3 regions of the Pseudarthrobacter sp. B4EP4b genome follow, and region 2 is predicted to be linked to each of the others. Evidence: predicted binding sites of a transcription regulator. Region 2 holds the regulator's gene; each other region holds the start of a gene.
What was found. The regulator HrcA, encoded in region 2, represses chaperone genes, less so after heat shock. The targets are predictions, from matches to a motif close to TTNGCACTCGNNNNNNNCGAGTGCNAA.
Positions count from the first base shown of each region.

Region 1 (5,608 bases), on a different contig from region 2:
GGTTGTTGGTCCCGTGCGGCCATCCGCCGGCGCGCCAGCAGTCGTCGTCCACGTACCAGGCCCAGCCTGCCGGGCCGGGATTTCCCAAAGCCGAACCGTCGGCCGCTGCTGTAATCGTCACCGGTCCATCCTGCCAGAAGACACCGACAAACAGAGGGTCGGGCCCCGCTTCCGGCCACTGCTGCCTGCTGGGACCGCTGCCTGCCCTCACCGGACGAAGGAACACCCCTTGCCAGGAAAGCGTTTACCGAAACTCCTTGACGGCGGCATCGGCGCCCGGCACAATCGGATGTCATACGAGAAAACGCTTTCTCTGATCCAGGCCAGGCGGGTGAGTACCCGTGGCCAACAAGGGAGAAGGCGTTTCCACCAGAACAAGGAAGGCACATCGATGACGATTCCAACCGGCAGGCGGAGGAAATTCCAGCTGGGCGCAGTAGCAGTGGCCCTCTCCCTCCTGGCAACAGGATGCGGCGCGTCCGGCGGTTCCGGCAACAGCGAGGAAGTGACGCTGCGGTTTGCCTGGTGGGGAAACGAGTACCTTAACGCGCAGACCGAAAAAGTCATTGACGCTTTCGAAGCCGAGCACCCGAATATCAAGATCGAATCCGAGCCTGGTGAGTGGGCCAGCTACTGGGATAAGCTCGCCACCAAGACGGCTGCGAACGACGCGCCGGATGTCATCCAGATGGACCAGAAGTACATCGCCGAATACGGCGGACGCGGTGCCCTCCTTGATTTGTCCAAGCAGAAGGGTATCGACACCTCCAAGCTGGACAAGGAGGCGCTGGCATCAGGCCAGTACGACGACGCCCAGTATGGCTTGAGCACAGGCCAAAATGCCTACGTGGTCATGGCCAACACCAAAGTCTTTGAGGCGGCCAATGTTCCCCTCCCGGATGACACGAAGTGGACCTGGGATGACTTCATGGCCACGGCCGCCAAGATCAGCGCAACAGGTGACGGCAAGAACTACGGCGCGGCTTACGGCACCAACGAAGCGGACCTGATCATCTGGCTGCGGCAGCACGGCGAGAACCTCTATTCAGAGGACGGCAAGCTGGATTTCGATACCTCGACGGCTGCCTCCTTCTGGGAGCGCCTGAAGGAACAGCGTGATTCGAAGGCCAGCCCGCCCGCTACTGTCGCCACCGAAGACGCCGGCGCGGGGCTGGAAGAAAGCCTCTTCGGCACCAACAGGGTGGGCATGGCCTGGTGGTGGACAAACCAGCTCGGTTCCCTTGAGGCGACCACCGGCAGCAGCATCAAGATGCTCCGCGCGCCCAGCACTGACGGCTCCGCTGCAGGGAACGGCATGTACTACAAGCCCACCATGTTCTGGTCCGCCTCCTCCCGCTCAAAGCATCCGGAAGAGGCAGCCACCTTCATCAACTACCTGGCCAACAGCCCTGAAGCCGGGGCGATCCTGATGACTGACCGGGGCGTACCCACCAACCCGGAGATCGTGGAGGGCATCACGCCCTCGCTGAAGCCTGCGGACACCACAGTGGTCAGCTTCCTGAAGGACATCGCCGCGGATATCAAGGAAGCACCGCCGGTTCCGCCCGTGGGCGCCGGTAGCGTGCAGAACGTCATCAAGCGGTACACCGATGAAGTTCTTTACGACCGCCTCACGCCGCAGGCAGCTGCTGACGCATTCAAAAAGGAAGTTGAAGGAATGCTGGCCAGCGCCAGGAAGTAAAACTCCTGCTGGACAAAACAAATGCGGCCCCCTCGCAAGAGGGGGCCGCATTTATGTATTCGCGGGACCAGGCCCGGCAGGGAAGGCTTAGAAGCCGCCCATGCCGCCCATGTCGTCGCCGCCGCCAACCGGGGCAGCGTTCTTCTCGGGCTTGTCGGCCACAACTGCCTCGGTGGTGAGGAAGAGACCGGCAATGGAGGCCGCGTTCTGCAGGGCAGAGCGGGTCACCTTGACGGGGTCGTTCACGCCGGCAGCCAGCAGGTCGACGTACTCGCCGGTTGCGGCGTTCAGGCCGTGGCCTGCGGGCAGGCCGCGGACCTTGTCGACAACAACGCCCGGCTCCAGGCCGGCGTTGAAGGCGATCTGCTTCAGCGGGGCATCGATGGCAACGCGGACGATGTTCGCACCGGTTGCTTCGTCGCCGGACAGCTGGAGGTTGGCGAATGCCTTGGCACCGGCCTGGATGAGGGCCACGCCGCCACCGGCCACGATGCCTTCTTCAACAGCAGCCTTGGCGTTGCGCACTGCGTCTTCGATGCGGTGCTTGCGCTCCTTGAGCTCAACCTCGGTTGCGGCACCGGCCTTGATGACTGCAACGCCGCCGGCCAGCTTGGCCAGGCGCTCCTGCAGCTTCTCGCGGTCGTAGTCCGAATCCGAGTTTTCGATCTCGGCGCGGATCTGGGCCACGCGGCCGGCGATCTGGTCGGCGTCGCCGGCACCTTCGACGATGGTGGTCTCGTCCTTGGTGACAACAACCTTGCGTGCCTTGCCCAGGAGCTCCAGGCCGGCGTTCTCCAGCTTGAGGCCAACTTCTTCGGAGATGACCTGGCCACCGGTGAGGACGGCGATGTCGGCGAGCTGTGCCTTGCGGCGGTCACCGAAGCCCGGAGCCTTGACGGCGACGGACTTGAAGGTGCCGCGGATCTTGTTGACGATCAGGGTGGCCAGGGCCTCGCCCTCGATGTCCTCGGCGATGATCAGCAGCGGCTTGTTGGACTGCATGACCTTTTCGAGGACAGCAACCAGTTCCTTGACGTTGGAGATCTTGGAGTTGACGATCAGGATGTACGGATCCTCGAGGACCGTTTCCTGGCGCTCTGCGTCGGTGACGAAGTAGGCGGAGATGTAGCCCTTGTCGAAGCGCATGCCTTCGGTGAGCTCAAGCTCCAGGCCGAAGGTGTTGGACTCCTCGACCGTGATGACGCCTTCCTTGCCCACCTTGTCCAGGGCTTCGGCGATGAGGGCACCGATTTCCTCGTCACCGGCGGAGATGGACGCCGTTGCGGCGATCTCTTCCTTGGTTTCGATTTCCTTGGCGGAGTTCAGCAGTTCGGCGGTGACGGCCTCAACGGCCTTCTCGATGCCGCGCTTGAGGGACAGCGGGTCGGCGCCGGCAGCAACGTTGCGCAGGCCTTCCTTAACCAGTGCCTGTGCCAGCACGGTTGCCGTGGTGGTACCGTCGCCGGCGACGTCGTCCGTCTTCTTGGCAACTTCCTTGACCAGCTCAGCGCCGATCTTCTCGTAAGGATCGTCCAGCTCGATCTCCTTGGCGATGGAAACACCATCGTTGGTGATCGTGGGGGCGCCCCACTTCTTCTCGAGGACGACGTTGCGTCCACGCGGGCCGAGGGTGACCTTAACGGCGTCGGCGAGGATGTTCAGACCCCGCTCAAGGCCGCGGCGTGCCTCTTCATCAAATGCAATGATCTTGGCCATAACGGCAGTAGTCCTTTCGGGACAGTCGTTAAGAATGAACCTTCGCTGCAGTGCCCGCGACGGACGATCCTTCGCCATCGGCCTCTGTATGCCTCCGGCTGCGGATCTCACTCCAGTTAGGTGTTTCTTCGCTCCTCGACCGGTGCAGCGCGCCGCGGGCCGGAACCAGCTTTGCTTTAGCAGTCGGTACGTCAGAGTGCTAACTCAATAATTAGCACTCCCCACGTTAGAGTGCAAGCGAATAAGCCTGCTTTGCCCCGTTTAGCCGAGGGCGAAGCTCAGCCCGCTGCCCGTCCGGCGGTCTCCCGGCCGCTCGGCACAGGATTGTTGTCGGCCGCGTAGGTATAGACGGTAAAGGTGGCGGTGGTGATGTCCCCGTTGGCGTCGAAGGCAATCGGGCCCGATTCGCCGTCGTAATTAATATCGGGGCGGGTCATGAGCGCTGCCCGGCAGTCCTTGTAGGTCAGGCAGGCATCGGCCTCCGGTTTCCCGGAGGATCCTTCCACCGCTCCTCCGGAGGCGGAGATCAGGTTGGCGGCGATGGAGCGTCCGGCGTCATCCTGCGCCCTGGCGGCAGCCAAGGCGGCAACGGTCACAGCGTCGTAGGCCTCGGCGGCGTAGGACACATCCTTCAGGCCTGCGTCCACCGTGAGCAATCTGGCCTGAAAGTCGGCGTCGGGAAGCTGCCCGGCAACCACCGCGCGGGCGCCATCGAGGAACTTGGCGGGCAGCCGGGAGCTGTAGCGGGCAAAGGCACCGTCGCTGAGGATGATCCGCTTCCCGTCCACACCGGCGTTGGCGAGTTCGGCCAGGACACCCTGGGCACCGTCCCGGGCGATGACAATCACAGCATCCGCCCGGGCCTTGCCGACCTCCGCGGCAGCAGGGCCAGCCTCGCCCGGTTTGAAGTCTTTGGTGGCTGCCACGTGCATTCCGGCCTGTTCCGCAGCGGTGGCGACGGCGGCTGACACGTCCGTGCCGTAGGAACCGTCCTGGTGCATCACGGCCACAGTTGTGGCGCCGGCGTCCTTGGCGAGCTTCACGAGGACGGGGCCCTGTGCGACGTCGGCAGCTGCGGTCCGGAAGTAATAGCCGCCGCTGTTGGAGGTGCTGAGGCCGGCGGCCGTGTTGGCGGGCGAGATGAGGGGTGTCCGGGCGCGGGACAGGATGTCTATTGCAGCGGCGGCGTGGCTCGAATCGGTGGGGCCGATCACAACGTCAGCTTTTGCGGAAACGAGTGCCTGGGCCTGCCCGGCGGCATCCTGGCCCGTTTCGGTAGGCAGCAGCTCCACCGGCTTGCCTTTGTGGCCGCCCGCGGCGTTGATCTCCTGCACGGCGAGCCTGGCGGCAGCGAGCTGGGGTGCGTTCAGGAAGGAGTTCTCGCCGGTGCTGTCCAGGATCAGCCCGATCCGCAGGGTGCCGTCCCCGGACGCCTCCGCCGGTTCCACCCTCGCGTTGCCGGTGGCACCGGAGCAGGCGGTCAGGGCGAGGGTTGAGCAGGCGGCAGCTGTGATGAGTGTCCGGCGGATGCCCGCGGGACGGAGGAAAGCGCTGTTCACTCGGCCGGCCGGACGCTTTCGGCCTGCGGGCCCTTCTCGCCTTCGCCGACTTCGAGCTCCACGCGCTGGCCTTCGTCGAGGGCCCGGTAGCCTTCGCCCTGGATGGCGGACCAATGGACAAAGATGTCATCACCCGTGCCGTCCACGGTGATGAAGCCGTAGCCCTTTTCCGCGTTGAACCATTTGACGGTCCCCAGTGCCATGTCCGACCACTCTTTCCATTGTGTCCGGGTGTCCACGCCGCGATATTCCGGCTGGCCCGAACCGAACCTGAAAATCACTCTAGCCAACTCCGTGCCCCCGGGGCGGGACGGCTCCGGGACAGCCGGCAATAGTTATTCAGGCGTAACAGCCGGGCAGGCAGGCAGGTGCGCGGCCGCCAGGACGGACGCTGTCTACCGGTAGCCGGGCCCCAGCACCACAACCAGGGGCACCTGGAATTCCGTGCTGTTCACCAGCGTGGGGATACCAAGGAGCTCTGCCAGCGCCTGGGCGCTGGCCAGCTGGCCTGCTCCCGAGTAGAAAATGGTGGACCTTTGCTGTGGCGAACCGGCCCAGTTGCCCACCTGCCCCAGCGTCCAGCCGTCAGCCTGGACCGTACCGCCAACCCGGCTTGCCAGCCCTGCGGTGC
Region 1 covers NZ_VHIJ01000030.1:73,202-78,809, forward strand. The annotation lists gene FNL14_RS10915 (ribonuclease HI family protein) at 1-121, opposite strand, end outside; gene FNL14_RS10920 (ABC transporter substrate-binding protein) at 392-1,702, shown strand; gene groL (chaperonin GroEL) at 1,790-3,418, opposite strand; gene FNL14_RS10930 (ABC transporter substrate-binding protein) at 3,697-4,977, opposite strand; gene FNL14_RS10935 (cold-shock protein) at 4,974-5,180, opposite strand; gene FNL14_RS10940 (LytR C-terminal domain-containing protein) at 5,373-5,608, opposite strand, start outside.
Region 1: a site for HrcA is predicted at 3,595-3,621, ahead of groL (chaperonin GroEL). Genes of this name have one in related genera too.

Region 2 (5,608 bases):
CTACGAGCCCGACCACATCAGCGCCTACGCGCTGATCGTTGAGGACGGGACCAAGCTTGCGGCCCAGATCCGCCGTGGCGAAGTTGCCGGTATTGACGACGATGATCACGCCGACAAGTATGAGCTGGCCGATCAGCTGATCACCGAAGCCGGCCTGGGCTGGTATGAAGTCAGCAACTGGGCCCGCACGCCGGAGCAGGCCTGCCGCCACAACCTCGCCTATTGGCGCGGGGATGACTGGTGGGGGATCGGGCCGGGTGCACACTCCCACGTGGGCGGCGTCCGCTGGTGGAACGTCAAACACCCCACGGCCTATGCAGGCCGCCTGGCCCAGGGCCTCTCGCCTGCCGCCGGCCGGGAAACCCTGGACCTGGAAACCCGGAACGTGGAGCGGGTGATGCTTGAGGCGCGGCTGCAGTCAGGGCTGGCTGTCTCCACCCTCGGTGCCGACGGCAGGCACGAAGTGGCCGGCCTGATCGCGGACGGCCTGGTGGAGCCGGCGGCAGCCTTCCGGGGCCGGCTGGTCCTCACTCTCAAGGGCAGGCTCCTGGCCGATGCGGTGGTGCGCCGGGTCCTCCCGGACTAGATCCGCCAACACCAACGCGGGGTCACTCGCTGCCCAACAACGCCTGGTTATTGGGCAGGGAGTGACCCCGTGTTGCTGGAACGCTACTTGATCCAGCGGAGGTTGTACTGGTAGCGGTGCGGTTGGCCACGGTTCACGTGGATTCCGGCCGCCACCGAGAAGCACGTCAGGGCAATCCAGATCAAGGTTGCGATGACGGCGAAGATGTTGCCCACGACCGGCACAAACACCAGGATGTTGGCGAGCACGGCGGCGATGGTTGGGGGCAGGCTGAAGTTCAGCGCCTCCTTGGACTCCTGCGCGGTGAAGGGCCCCCGGTCACGGAAGATCAGGTAGATCAGGAGTGCAGGGACGCAGCCCAGGATCCCGCCGAAATGCGAGAGCGTAGCCCACTGCCTGTCTTCGCTGGCCGTCAGGGGCAGCGCATTCGCGGGGACGCCATGGTACTCCGAACGGCCCTCGCCGCCCTGGCTGTCCCTGTGATCTTGTGCGTTTTCTGCCACAGTCTGTTCCTTCGAAAGTGCAATGGTGCTGGGTAAGAATGCCAATATCTGCTGAGGCACTGCCAGAAGCAGACACCGCAGTACCAAGAATACTTGGTGAAGCCGCCCGCTCCGACGTCCTGCCGCTGGATCCTGTCAGTTCAGGGGACAGTGAGGAAGTCAATTACTTCCTCCACCCTGCCCAGCAGCGACGCTTCCAGGTCCGCGTAGGTGCGCACTGCGCCCAGCAGTTTCTGCCAGCCCAGCCCGGTGTCCTCCTTGGTGGCGTGCGGCCACCCGAACGCCTTGAGGATGCCGGTCTTCCAGTCCTGCCCGCGCGGCACTTCGGGCCACTTTTCAATGCCCAGGACGGACGGGCGGATCGCCTGCCAGACGTCGACATAGGGGTGGCCAACGATCAGCACGTTGCCGGCGGCTCCGGGGGAGGCCATGACCGCATCCGCGATCCGTGACTCCTTCGAATCGGGCACCAAATGGTCCACGAGCACGCCCAGGCGCCGCCCGGGACCGGGCCTGAAACCGGCAACCGCCGCCGCCAGGTCATCAATGCCGTGCAGGGGTTCGACGACGATGCCCTCCACCCGGAGGTCATCGCCCCATACTTTCTCCACCAGTTCGGCGTCGTGCTTTCCTTCCACCCAGATGCGGCTCGCCTTGGCCACCTGTGCCCGTTGGCCCGCCACCCGCACCGAACCGGATGCTGTCCGGCCGCCGGCCGGGCCCCCGGCCTGGGTTTGCTTGGGTACCGGTGGCATCAGCCGGATGGGCTGGCCTTCCAGGAGGAAACCGAAACCCAGCCGGAAGGACCTGGACTTGCCCCGGCGGTCCTCCAGGGCCACCACGTGCATGCCGCCTGATTTTTCCACCCGCGTCACTGCGCCTACCCAGCCGGACTGGACCTCCTCCAGTACCATGCCGCGCTCCACCGGCACTTCGGGCAGTTGCGTTCGTGCAGGTGCCGTCAGGTCCTGGGCTCCCCAGTTCTGGTATTGCATGGATGAACTCCGCTTCGTGCTGGATCCGGGCCCGGAATTTCGCCCGGAGCGGTACCAATGCTAACAACGGGGCGAGTCATAATAGACTGTTAGCACTTAGGCATGTCGAGTGCTAACCCCTGTGAGGTACGGTGCGGGCGGAACGGCTGCCCTGATCCCTGGATGGAGGTGGAGTGTGAGCGAACCGCGCAAGCTTGAAGTACTGCGGGCCATCGTGGAGGACTATGTCCACTCGCGCGAGCCCGTCGGGTCCAAGGCCCTGGTGGAACGGCACCATCTTGGTGTCTCCAGCGCCACCATTCGCAATGATATGGCCGCACTTGAGGACGAAGGGCTGATCACAGCCCCGCACACAAGCGCAGGCCGCATTCCCACGGACAAGGGCTACCGGCTCTTTGTGGACCAGATTTCTGCGGTCAAGCCGCTGTCCCAGGCCGAACGCCGGGCCATTCAGTCCCTGCTGGAAGGGGCAGACGACCTCGACGACGTCCTGGAGCGCACCGTCCGGCTGCTGTCCCAGCTGACCAACCAGGTGGCAGTGGTCCAGTATCCGCACCTCAACCGAGCCCTGGTCCGGCATATCGAATTCGTCCTCCTGGCACCGCGGAAGGTGCTGGTGGTGCTGATCGCCAACAGCGGCAAGGTGGAGCAGCGGGTCATCGACGTCGGGCAGGACCTTGGCGACGACGTCCTCGGTACTTTACGCACGCATTTCCTGGCATCCCTTGGCGGGACTGCCCTGAGCCAGCTGACGCAGTCGCTGCCCGCAGTGGTGTCCGGCGTCGCCCCCGCACAGCGGCAGGCAGCCCAGGCATTGGCGCACGGGCTGGAAGCCCTGGCGCACAGCAGCCGGGAGGACCGCATGGTGATGGCCGGGACAGCCAACCTTGCCCGTTCCAACGTGGATTTTCCGCTCAGCATCGGCCCCGTGCTGGAGGCGCTGGAGGAACAGGTGGTGATGCTGCGGCTCCTGAGCGAGATGGCACAGGACCACCGTGGGGTGGCCGTCAGCATCGGCCGCGAGAACCCGTACGACGGCCTGGCGGAGGCATCGGTGGTGGCCACCGGGTACGGGCCGGACAGTGTCGCGAAGATTGGCATCCTGGGCCCCACGAGGATGGACTACCCCACCACCATGGCCGCGGTCAGGGCCGTCGCCCGGTACCTGTCACGGATTTTAGGTCCCTGACCCGAACCGTCCGGCGGCCAGGCACGAACAGTAGCGCCCGCAGTACAACTGCAGGCAAAACAACAAGGAAGAGATACGAACTTTGAGCAGCCACTACGAAGTCCTTGGAGTCTCACCGGATGCAACCGGGGAAGAGATCAAGAAGGCCTACCGCAAGCTGGCCCGCACCCTTCACCCGGACGTTAACCCCGGCGAAGATGTGGCAGACCGCTTTAAGGCCGTGACCCACGCCTACGAAGTTCTCTCCGATCCCCAGAAGCGCCGGGTGTACGACACCACCGGCAACGAGAACGGCACGGACAACGGGTTCGGCGGGGGAGCCTACGCCGGCCAGGGCTTCGCCTTCCAGGACATCTTCGATACGTTCTTTGGCGCCGGCGGTTCCTCCGGGCCCGCATCCCGTGTCCGGCGCGGCCAGGACGCCCTCATCAGCGTCCGGATCGAACTTCGCGACGCCGTTTTCGGCGTCAACAGGAAGCTCGAAGTGGATACGGCAGTGGTGTGCCCAACGTGCGAAGGCTCGTGCTGCCGCCCCGGCACCCACCCGGAGCGCTGCGACATCTGCGGCGGCAGCGGCCAGGTCCAGCGGGCGGTCCGGTCCATCCTGGGCCAGGTCATGACCGCTGCCCCGTGCGGCACCTGCGAAGGCTTCGGCACCGTCATCAAGGACCCCTGCAACGAGTGCAGCGGGCAGGGCCGCATCCGCAGCCGGCGTTCGCTGACCATCAAGGTTCCCGCCGGCGTTGCCACAGGCACCCGCATCCAGCTCTCCGGCCAGGGCGAGGCCGGTCCTGCCGGCGGCCCCGCCGGAGACCTGTACGTTGAGATCCGCGTCAACAACGACGCCACCTATGTCCGCGAGGGCGACGACCTGCACGCCACCCTGAACATCCCCATGACCGCAGCCGCGCTGGGAACAGACGTCACCCTGGAAACCTTCGACGGTCCCCAGGAGATCGACGTGAAGGCAGGAACGCAGTCCGGCGAAATCATCACCTTGCGCGGGCTGGGCGTGACCCACCTGCGCGGTTACGGCCGTGGTGACTTGAAGGTCCATCTGCAGGTGGAGACGCCGGCGAAACTGGACGCGGCGCAGGAGGACCTGCTGCGCCAGCTCGCCAGGTTGCGCGGCGAGCAAATCACGGAGGGCAAACTGGCCGCCAGTGGCGGTATGTTCGCCAAGCTCCGGGACCGGTTCGGTAACCTGTAGCGGTGAGCAACCCCGTCTTTTTCACGGCGTCCGGGTCCCTGGACCAGATGGCACCCGAAGGGCGTTTTGTCCTGGCGGGACCTGAGGCCCGGCACGCAGTGACCGTCAAACGGCTGGCTCCCGGCGAGCCCGTGGACATCGTGGACGGCGCCGGCACCCGGATGAGCGGGAAAGTGCTGGCAGCCTCCCCGGCCGGGCTCGAGGTCGAATGCACGTCCGTGGTGATTGAGGAGCGGCCTGGCGTCAGGCTGGTGCTGGTCCAGGCCCTTGCCAAGGGCGACCGGGATGAGCTGGCCATCGAAACCGCCACCGAACTGGGGATCGACGCCGTTATACCGTGGCAGTCCGAAAGATCCATCGTGCGCTGGAAGGGGGACCGGGCGGCCAAGGCGCATGCAAAGTGGCAGTCTGTAGTTACCGCGGCTGCCAAGCAGGCCCGGCGGGCCTGGATCCCCGAGGTGCGTGCCGCCGTCGACACTGCCGGTCTCGCTGCTGCTGCCGGGGCGGCCGACCTCGCCGTTATCCTGCACGAGGACGCCGCGCGTCCACTGCGGTTGGTCCTGGAATCGTGGCTCTCGAATGATGCTGTAGAAGGGCCGCGGGAAATATTCCTGATTGTCGGCCCCGAAGGGGGCATCAGCCAGCGCGAGGTGACGAAACTGTGCGGCCAGGGAGCCGTGACTGCCCTGCTGGGACACCATGTGCTGCGCTCATCAACCGCCGGCCCCGCCGCCGTCGTGCTTGCCAGCGATGTCCTGGGCCGCTGGGCGGCGCCCGCAGCCTGAACGGCCACGGCTTACCGTACTTTGAATCCCCGGGTATCTTCGGTGCCGTTTTGCTGGCCATCGGGGTTGGACGTTTGCCCGACCCGGAGCTCGTAGTCGCCGGCGGGCAGGGTCAGGGCCAGCGTAAAGACTCCCGCCTGGGCAGGGTCCGCCGCGGCGGTGGTCTCGCCGGTCAGGAATGGTGTCTTGGTCCCGTTCTCCTCCGACCGTAGGATCTGCCAGCGGAGCTTGCCGCCCGCGGCCGTGCTCCGGCCGGTGATCTTGACGCTGCCGTCCGCCACCTCGACGTTTTCCTGCGGATCGATGATCCACACCGGAGCCACGAGCCCGGCCGTGCGGG
Region 2 covers NZ_VHIJ01000023.1:51,597-57,204, reverse strand. The annotation lists gene hemW (radical SAM family heme chaperone HemW) at 1-586, shown strand, start outside; gene FNL14_RS08670 (DUF4870 domain-containing protein) at 670-1,089, opposite strand; gene FNL14_RS08665 (DUF3097 domain-containing protein) at 1,230-2,084, opposite strand; gene hrcA (heat-inducible transcriptional repressor HrcA) at 2,260-3,273, shown strand; gene dnaJ (molecular chaperone DnaJ) at 3,356-4,483, shown strand; gene FNL14_RS08650 (16S rRNA (uracil(1498)-N(3))-methyltransferase) at 4,486-5,268, shown strand; gene FNL14_RS08645 (GerMN domain-containing protein) at 5,280-5,608, opposite strand, start outside.

Region 3 (5,608 bases), on a different contig from region 2:
CCTCGGCGAGCGTTCGGGTGAAGATGCGCACGTCGTCGCCAACCCGGTGCACCTGGATGCGGGCGCCGTCGAGCTTATATTCCACGGAGGCCTCGCCCGTGACCTCAAGCGCCGCGTCCACGCTGGCCGCTGTGGCGGCGAGCATGGGCTGCACGGGACGGCCGACGACGAGGCCCACCTCATCCAGCTCGGCCGCCGTGCCCGTCAGCGCCAGCAGTGCGGTTCCGCCAAGATCGCCGGAGAGCATAGCCGCGCGGCGAACTGCTTCAACCGGACGGTCCGCGGCGCGCGCCACCGCATCAGTCAGTACGCCTTCGAGTGCGCCGGTCCGCAACTCGCCCAGCAGCACTCCGGCGATGAATGCCTGCTCGCGTTCGGTGGCTGCCGCGGTCAGTGTCCGGAGGGTGGCAGCGCGCTCCGCCGCTGATCCGGCACCGGCAGTGGCGAGCAGCCGGTCCAATGCGGCGTCGAGGTCGGCCACGGTGAGGCTGGGTGCAGCGGCGGGCTCCCCCATGGCCGCCGACATGCCGCGCCAGCCGATCCCTACCCTGCCCTGCCGCGGCCTGGCACTGAGCAGGCCAACCGCCGTCGTGATCTCCGCCGGGTCCAGCCGGCGCAGCAGGTCCGCCAGTGCCTCCACCTTCGCAAGCCTGGAGCGGGTGGACGCGACGGCGTCCGTGGTCTTCACGAGCTCATCGAGCAGCATGGCATCAGTCTGCCACGCGGACTCTGGACAGCGCCCGGACGCTGCTCCACACTGGACGCGTGGGAATCATAGTCGCGAACCTGTTCCTTACCCTTGACGGCGTGTACCAGGCGCCCGGCGGCCGCGAAGAGGACGCTGAGGGCAACTTCGCCTTTGGCGGCTGGCAGGCGCCGGTGTCCGATGACGAGGCCGGGGGCGCCATCGGCGAGGAGATCGCCAAGATTGACGCCCTGCTTCTGGGCCGGAAGACCTATGACATCTTCGCCGCCTACTGGCCCCACCAGTCCGACGAGATCGGGGGCACACTGAACCGGGTGCCCAAGTTCGTTGTGTCCAAGGGCCTTACATCGCCTGGCTGGGAGGGCACTACGGTGCTGCCGGATGCCACCGCCGCGGGAAGGCTCCGCGACGAGTACGGCGAGGTGCACATGTTCGGCAGCGGCGTCCTCATCCGCTCGCTGCTCGCGGCCAACGTGCTGGACCGCCTCCACATCTGGCTCTACCCGGTCACCTTGGGGCAGGGCAAGCGCCTCTTCGACGCCGGAACCATCCCCGCCTCCTTCCGCCTCGCCGAGCCGGCACGAAGCTTCCCGAAAGGGGCGGTGTCCCTGGTCTACGAGCGCGCAGGCGAGGTCGAAACCCGGGAGATGGGCTGACAGCCTTGGCAAGGGTCATCGCGGCCATCACCACCTCGGTTGACGGTTTTATTACCGGCCCCGACGACGGGCCAGCCTACGGCCTGGGCAAGGGCGGCGAACGGCTGCACTACTGGGTGATGGGTGGCCCCTGGACCTACGACGGCGGACACGACTTCGCGATGCAGGGCCCCGACAAGGACTTCTACGACGAACTTGTTGCCGGCCTGGGCGCCGGCATTGTGGGCCGCGGGATGTACGACGCTGCCGGAGCGTGGGGAGGAACCAACCCGTTCCCCGGCCCACTGATGGTGCTTACCCACCGTGTGCAGGACCAGCCTGTGACAGAGTCCGGCTTCACGTTTGTGTCCGGGCTTGAAGAGGCCCTGGCGCAGGCTGTTGCGGAGGCCGGAGGCAAGGACGTGTCGATCGGCGGCGGCGCGGACGTGATCCGGCAGGCGCTGGCCGCCGGGCGGGTGGACGAGCTCGTGCTGTCCACGGCACCGGTGATCCTGGGAGCGGGCAAGCGCCTGTTCGACGGCTTCGATCAGGATATCGACCTGGAAATCATCAAAACCGTCAGCTCCACATTTGCCACCCATGTGCGCTACGCCGTGAAGAAGTAAACTCCCCCGGGTTTCCCGGGTACAAAAAACCGGCCCAGCTGATGCTGGACCGGTTTTTTGCGACGGTGGGGCTTAGTGGCTGTGGCTGTGGCCTGCGTGCTCGTCTTCGTCGGCAGGCTTCTCCACAACAAGGGTCTCGGTGGTGAGAACCAGGGCAGCGATGGAGGCTGCGTTGCGGAGGGCTGCGCGGGTGACCTTGACGGGGTCGATCACGCCGGCGGCGATTAGGTCCTCGTACTCGCCCGACTTGGCGTTGAAGCCGTTGTTGGTTTCGAGTTCGGCAACCTTGGCCGTGATGACGTAGCCGTCGAAGCCGGCGTTCTGGGCGATCCAGCGCAGCGGCTGGACCAGCGCGCGGCGGACGATGCCCACAGCAGCTGCTGCATCGCCGTCGAGGGCCTTGACAGCGGGGTCCTCATCCAGTGCCTTAAGGGCGTGGATCAGGGCCGAACCGCCGCCAGCCACGATGCCTTCTTCGAGGGCAGCGCGGGTGGAGGACACGGCGTCCTCGATGCGGTGCTTCTTTTCCTTCAGCTCAACCTCGGTGGCTGCGCCAACCTTGATCACGCCGATACCGCCGGCCAGCTTGGCCAGGCGCTCCTGGAGCTTCTCCTTGTCCCAGTCGGAGTCGGTGCGGGTCAGCTCGGCACGCAGCTGTGCCACGCGGGCTGCCACGTCCTCGGCCGTTCCGGCGCCGTCAACGATGGTGGTGTTGTCCTTGGTGACCGTGATGCGGCGGGCGGTACCCAGCACCTCAAGGCCAACGGTGTCCAGGCTCAGGCCCAGCTCCGGGGACACAACCTGCGCACCGGTGAGGGTGGCAATGTCCTGCAGCATGGCCTTGCGGCGGTCACCGAAGCCAGGAGCCTTGACGGCAACCACGTTCAGGGTGCCGCGGATGCGGTTGACGATCAGCGTGGACAGGGCCTCGCCGTCGACGTCTTCAGCAATGATGAACAGCGGCTTGCCGGCCTGAAGTGCCTTCTCCAGCAGCGGCAGGAAGTCCTGCAGCGAGGAAATCTTGCCCTGGTTGATCAGGATGAGTGCGTCTTCGAGGATTGCTTCCTGGCGGTCCGCATCCGTGATGAAGTACGGGGAAAGGTAGCCCTTGTCGAACTGCATACCCTCGGTGAGGACCAGTTCGGTCTGCGTGGTGGAGGATTCCTCGATGGTGATCACACCATCCTTGCCAACCTTGCCGAAAGCCTCGGCCAGGAGCTCCCCAACCTCATCGCTCTGGGCGGAGATGGCTGCAACGCTGGCCACCTGGGTGCCTTCTACGGGGCGGGCGTTCTCCAGCAGGCGGGCGGCGACGGCTTCAACGGAAACCTCGATGCCGCGCTTGATCTGGCCGGGGGCAGCACCTGCTGCAACGTTGCGCAGGCCTTCCTTGACCAGTGCCTGGGCCAGGACCGTTGCGGTGGTGGTGCCGTCGCCGGCAACATCGTTGGTCTTGGTGGCAACTTCCTTGGCCAGCTGGGCGCCAAGGTTCTCGTACGGGTCGTCCAGCTCAACTTCGCGGGCGATGGTGACGCCGTCGTTCGTGATGGTGGGCGCGCCCCACTTCTTGTCCAGGACAACGTTGCGGCCGCGGGGGCCGAGCGTCACCTTGACGGTGTTGGCGAGCTTGTCGATGCCGGCTTCAAGAGACCGGCGTGCAGCGTCGTTAAACGCAAGCTGCTTTGCCATGATTCAGTCCTTTCAAGACAGAACCCCGTGCAGCTGACCAGCAGTAGGCATGACCAGCGGCACGGGGATCCGAAAGAGTTACTTTACGACGATCGCCAGGACGTCGCGGGCGGACAGCACGAGGTACTCGGTGCCGCTGTGCTTGACTTCGGTTCCGCCGTACTTGGAGTAGATAACAACGTCGCCCTCGGCAACGTCCAGCGGGACGCGGTTGCCGTTGTCGTCAAAGCGGCCGGGGCCTACTGCAACAACTTCGCCTTCCTGGGGCTTCTCCTGCGCGGAGTCCGGGATAACCAGGCCGGAAGCCGTGGTCTGCTCGGCTTCGAGCGGGCGGACAACAATACGATCCTCAAGAGGCTTAATAGAGACCGACACTCGGACCTCTCCTTTTCGTCAGCAAATTCGTGGACTGGAAAGCTTCCCGCCCTGGCTGGCAAACCGTCGTCGCGGTGCCGGCAGCAGCCTGGCTGGCAGCTCTTCATGTATTAGCACCCTCCTAGGGAGAGTGCTAATGAAGACTCTATGTAAGGGTTAGCACTCGGTCAAGGCGAGTGCCAGAGTTTCGTCATCTGCGAACCCTCAATGTGTACATTTGACCGGTGCGAGCCGCTGCCTACCTGATCCTTGCCACCCTCTTCTGGGCCGGAAACTTCGTCGTGGGCCATGCGGCCATGGAGACAATGCAGCCGCTGCAGCTCACTTACTGGCGCTGGACCCTCGCAGCGGCGCCGCTGCTGGTCCTGGCGCAGCTGGTGGAGCGCCCGGACTGGCGGGGCGTCCTGCGCCGCTGGCCCGTCCTGCTGCTCCTGAGTTCCCTGGGCATGAGCGCCTACACCCTGCTGCTCTACAGCGCGCTGGGCCACACCTCCGCCCTGAACGCGTCGCTGGTGACGGCGGCCAACCCTGCGCTGATCGTGGTGCTGGCCGTGATCCTGCTCCGGGACAGGCCGCGTCCGCTGGGCTGGGCGGGTATCGGCCTGGGCCTGGCAGGTGTCCTGCTGGTCCTCACCGGAGGCGACATCAACCGGTTGCTGACGTTTTCCATCAACAAAGGGGAAATGCTGATCCTCGCGGCCATCACGGTGTGGGGCCTCTACACCATCATTGCCCGGAGGGTGAATATCCCGGCGATCACGTCCACGGCGCTCCAGGTGGCGATGGCCGCCGTCTTCCTCAGCCCGCTGGCCCTCATCACGGGGGCCGGGCTGCCACAGACACCCTCCGAGGGCTGGTCCCTTGCCTTTATTGCCCTGTTTCCGTCACTGGGTTCCTACCTGCTCTGGAACCTTGCCCTGAAACGCACCACGGCCGCGAACGCGGGCAACTACCTGAACCTCATTGCGGTCTTCACCGCCCTGATCACCGTCGCCCTGGGCCAGCCGATCACACTGCCGCAGATCCTGGGCGGCGTTTTGGTGATCTCCGGAGTCCTGCTGACCAGCGCCGGCGGGCCTCAGCGGCCGAGGTCCTCGAAATCGACGTCTTCCCCGCTTTCGCCGTCCCCCGCTCCGGAGTTCCGTTCGCGGTAAAGAAGGGCCCCCGCCCCTGCAGTCACCAGCAGCGCGGCAACCAGCACAGCGATGCTTCCGGCGCGAGCGCCGTCGTACAACCCCCGGATGTCCCGGGCTTCCTGCGTGTCACCGGCGATGTCGTTGCCGCCCACTGAATAGACGGTTGCATTGAACGTGTCCAGGGAGAAGATCACCACCAGGAGCCCAATGCAGACCACAGCCACGAGGGCGCCGGCAATCAGAGCTGTCCGGGCATATCTGGCGGGCCCCTTGTCCTTGGCTGGTTCGTCGGACTGCGGGGGGCCTGCGCTCTCTTCCATGGTTTCAACACTATCCCGCATCCCGCCCGGGCCTGCTCCACTAGGCTGGAACGCATGCCTCACGCTCCCCAGGACCAGATCGCGCCACTGCTCACTCCCGAAGGCTGGGACCTGCTGGCGT
Region 3 covers NZ_VHIJ01000040.1:14,959-20,566, reverse strand. The annotation lists gene FNL14_RS15100 (ATP-dependent DNA ligase) at 1-706, opposite strand, end outside; gene FNL14_RS15095 (dihydrofolate reductase family protein) at 766-1,362, shown strand; gene FNL14_RS15090 (dihydrofolate reductase family protein) at 1,368-1,967, shown strand; gene groL (chaperonin GroEL) at 2,040-3,656, opposite strand; gene groES (co-chaperone GroES) at 3,735-4,031, opposite strand; gene FNL14_RS15075 (DMT family transporter) at 4,256-5,185, shown strand; gene FNL14_RS15070 (hypothetical protein) at 5,110-5,487, opposite strand; gene FNL14_RS15065 (class I SAM-dependent methyltransferase) at 5,542-5,608, shown strand, end outside.
Region 3: a site for HrcA is predicted at 4,188-4,214, ahead of groES (co-chaperone GroES). Genes of this name have one in related genera too.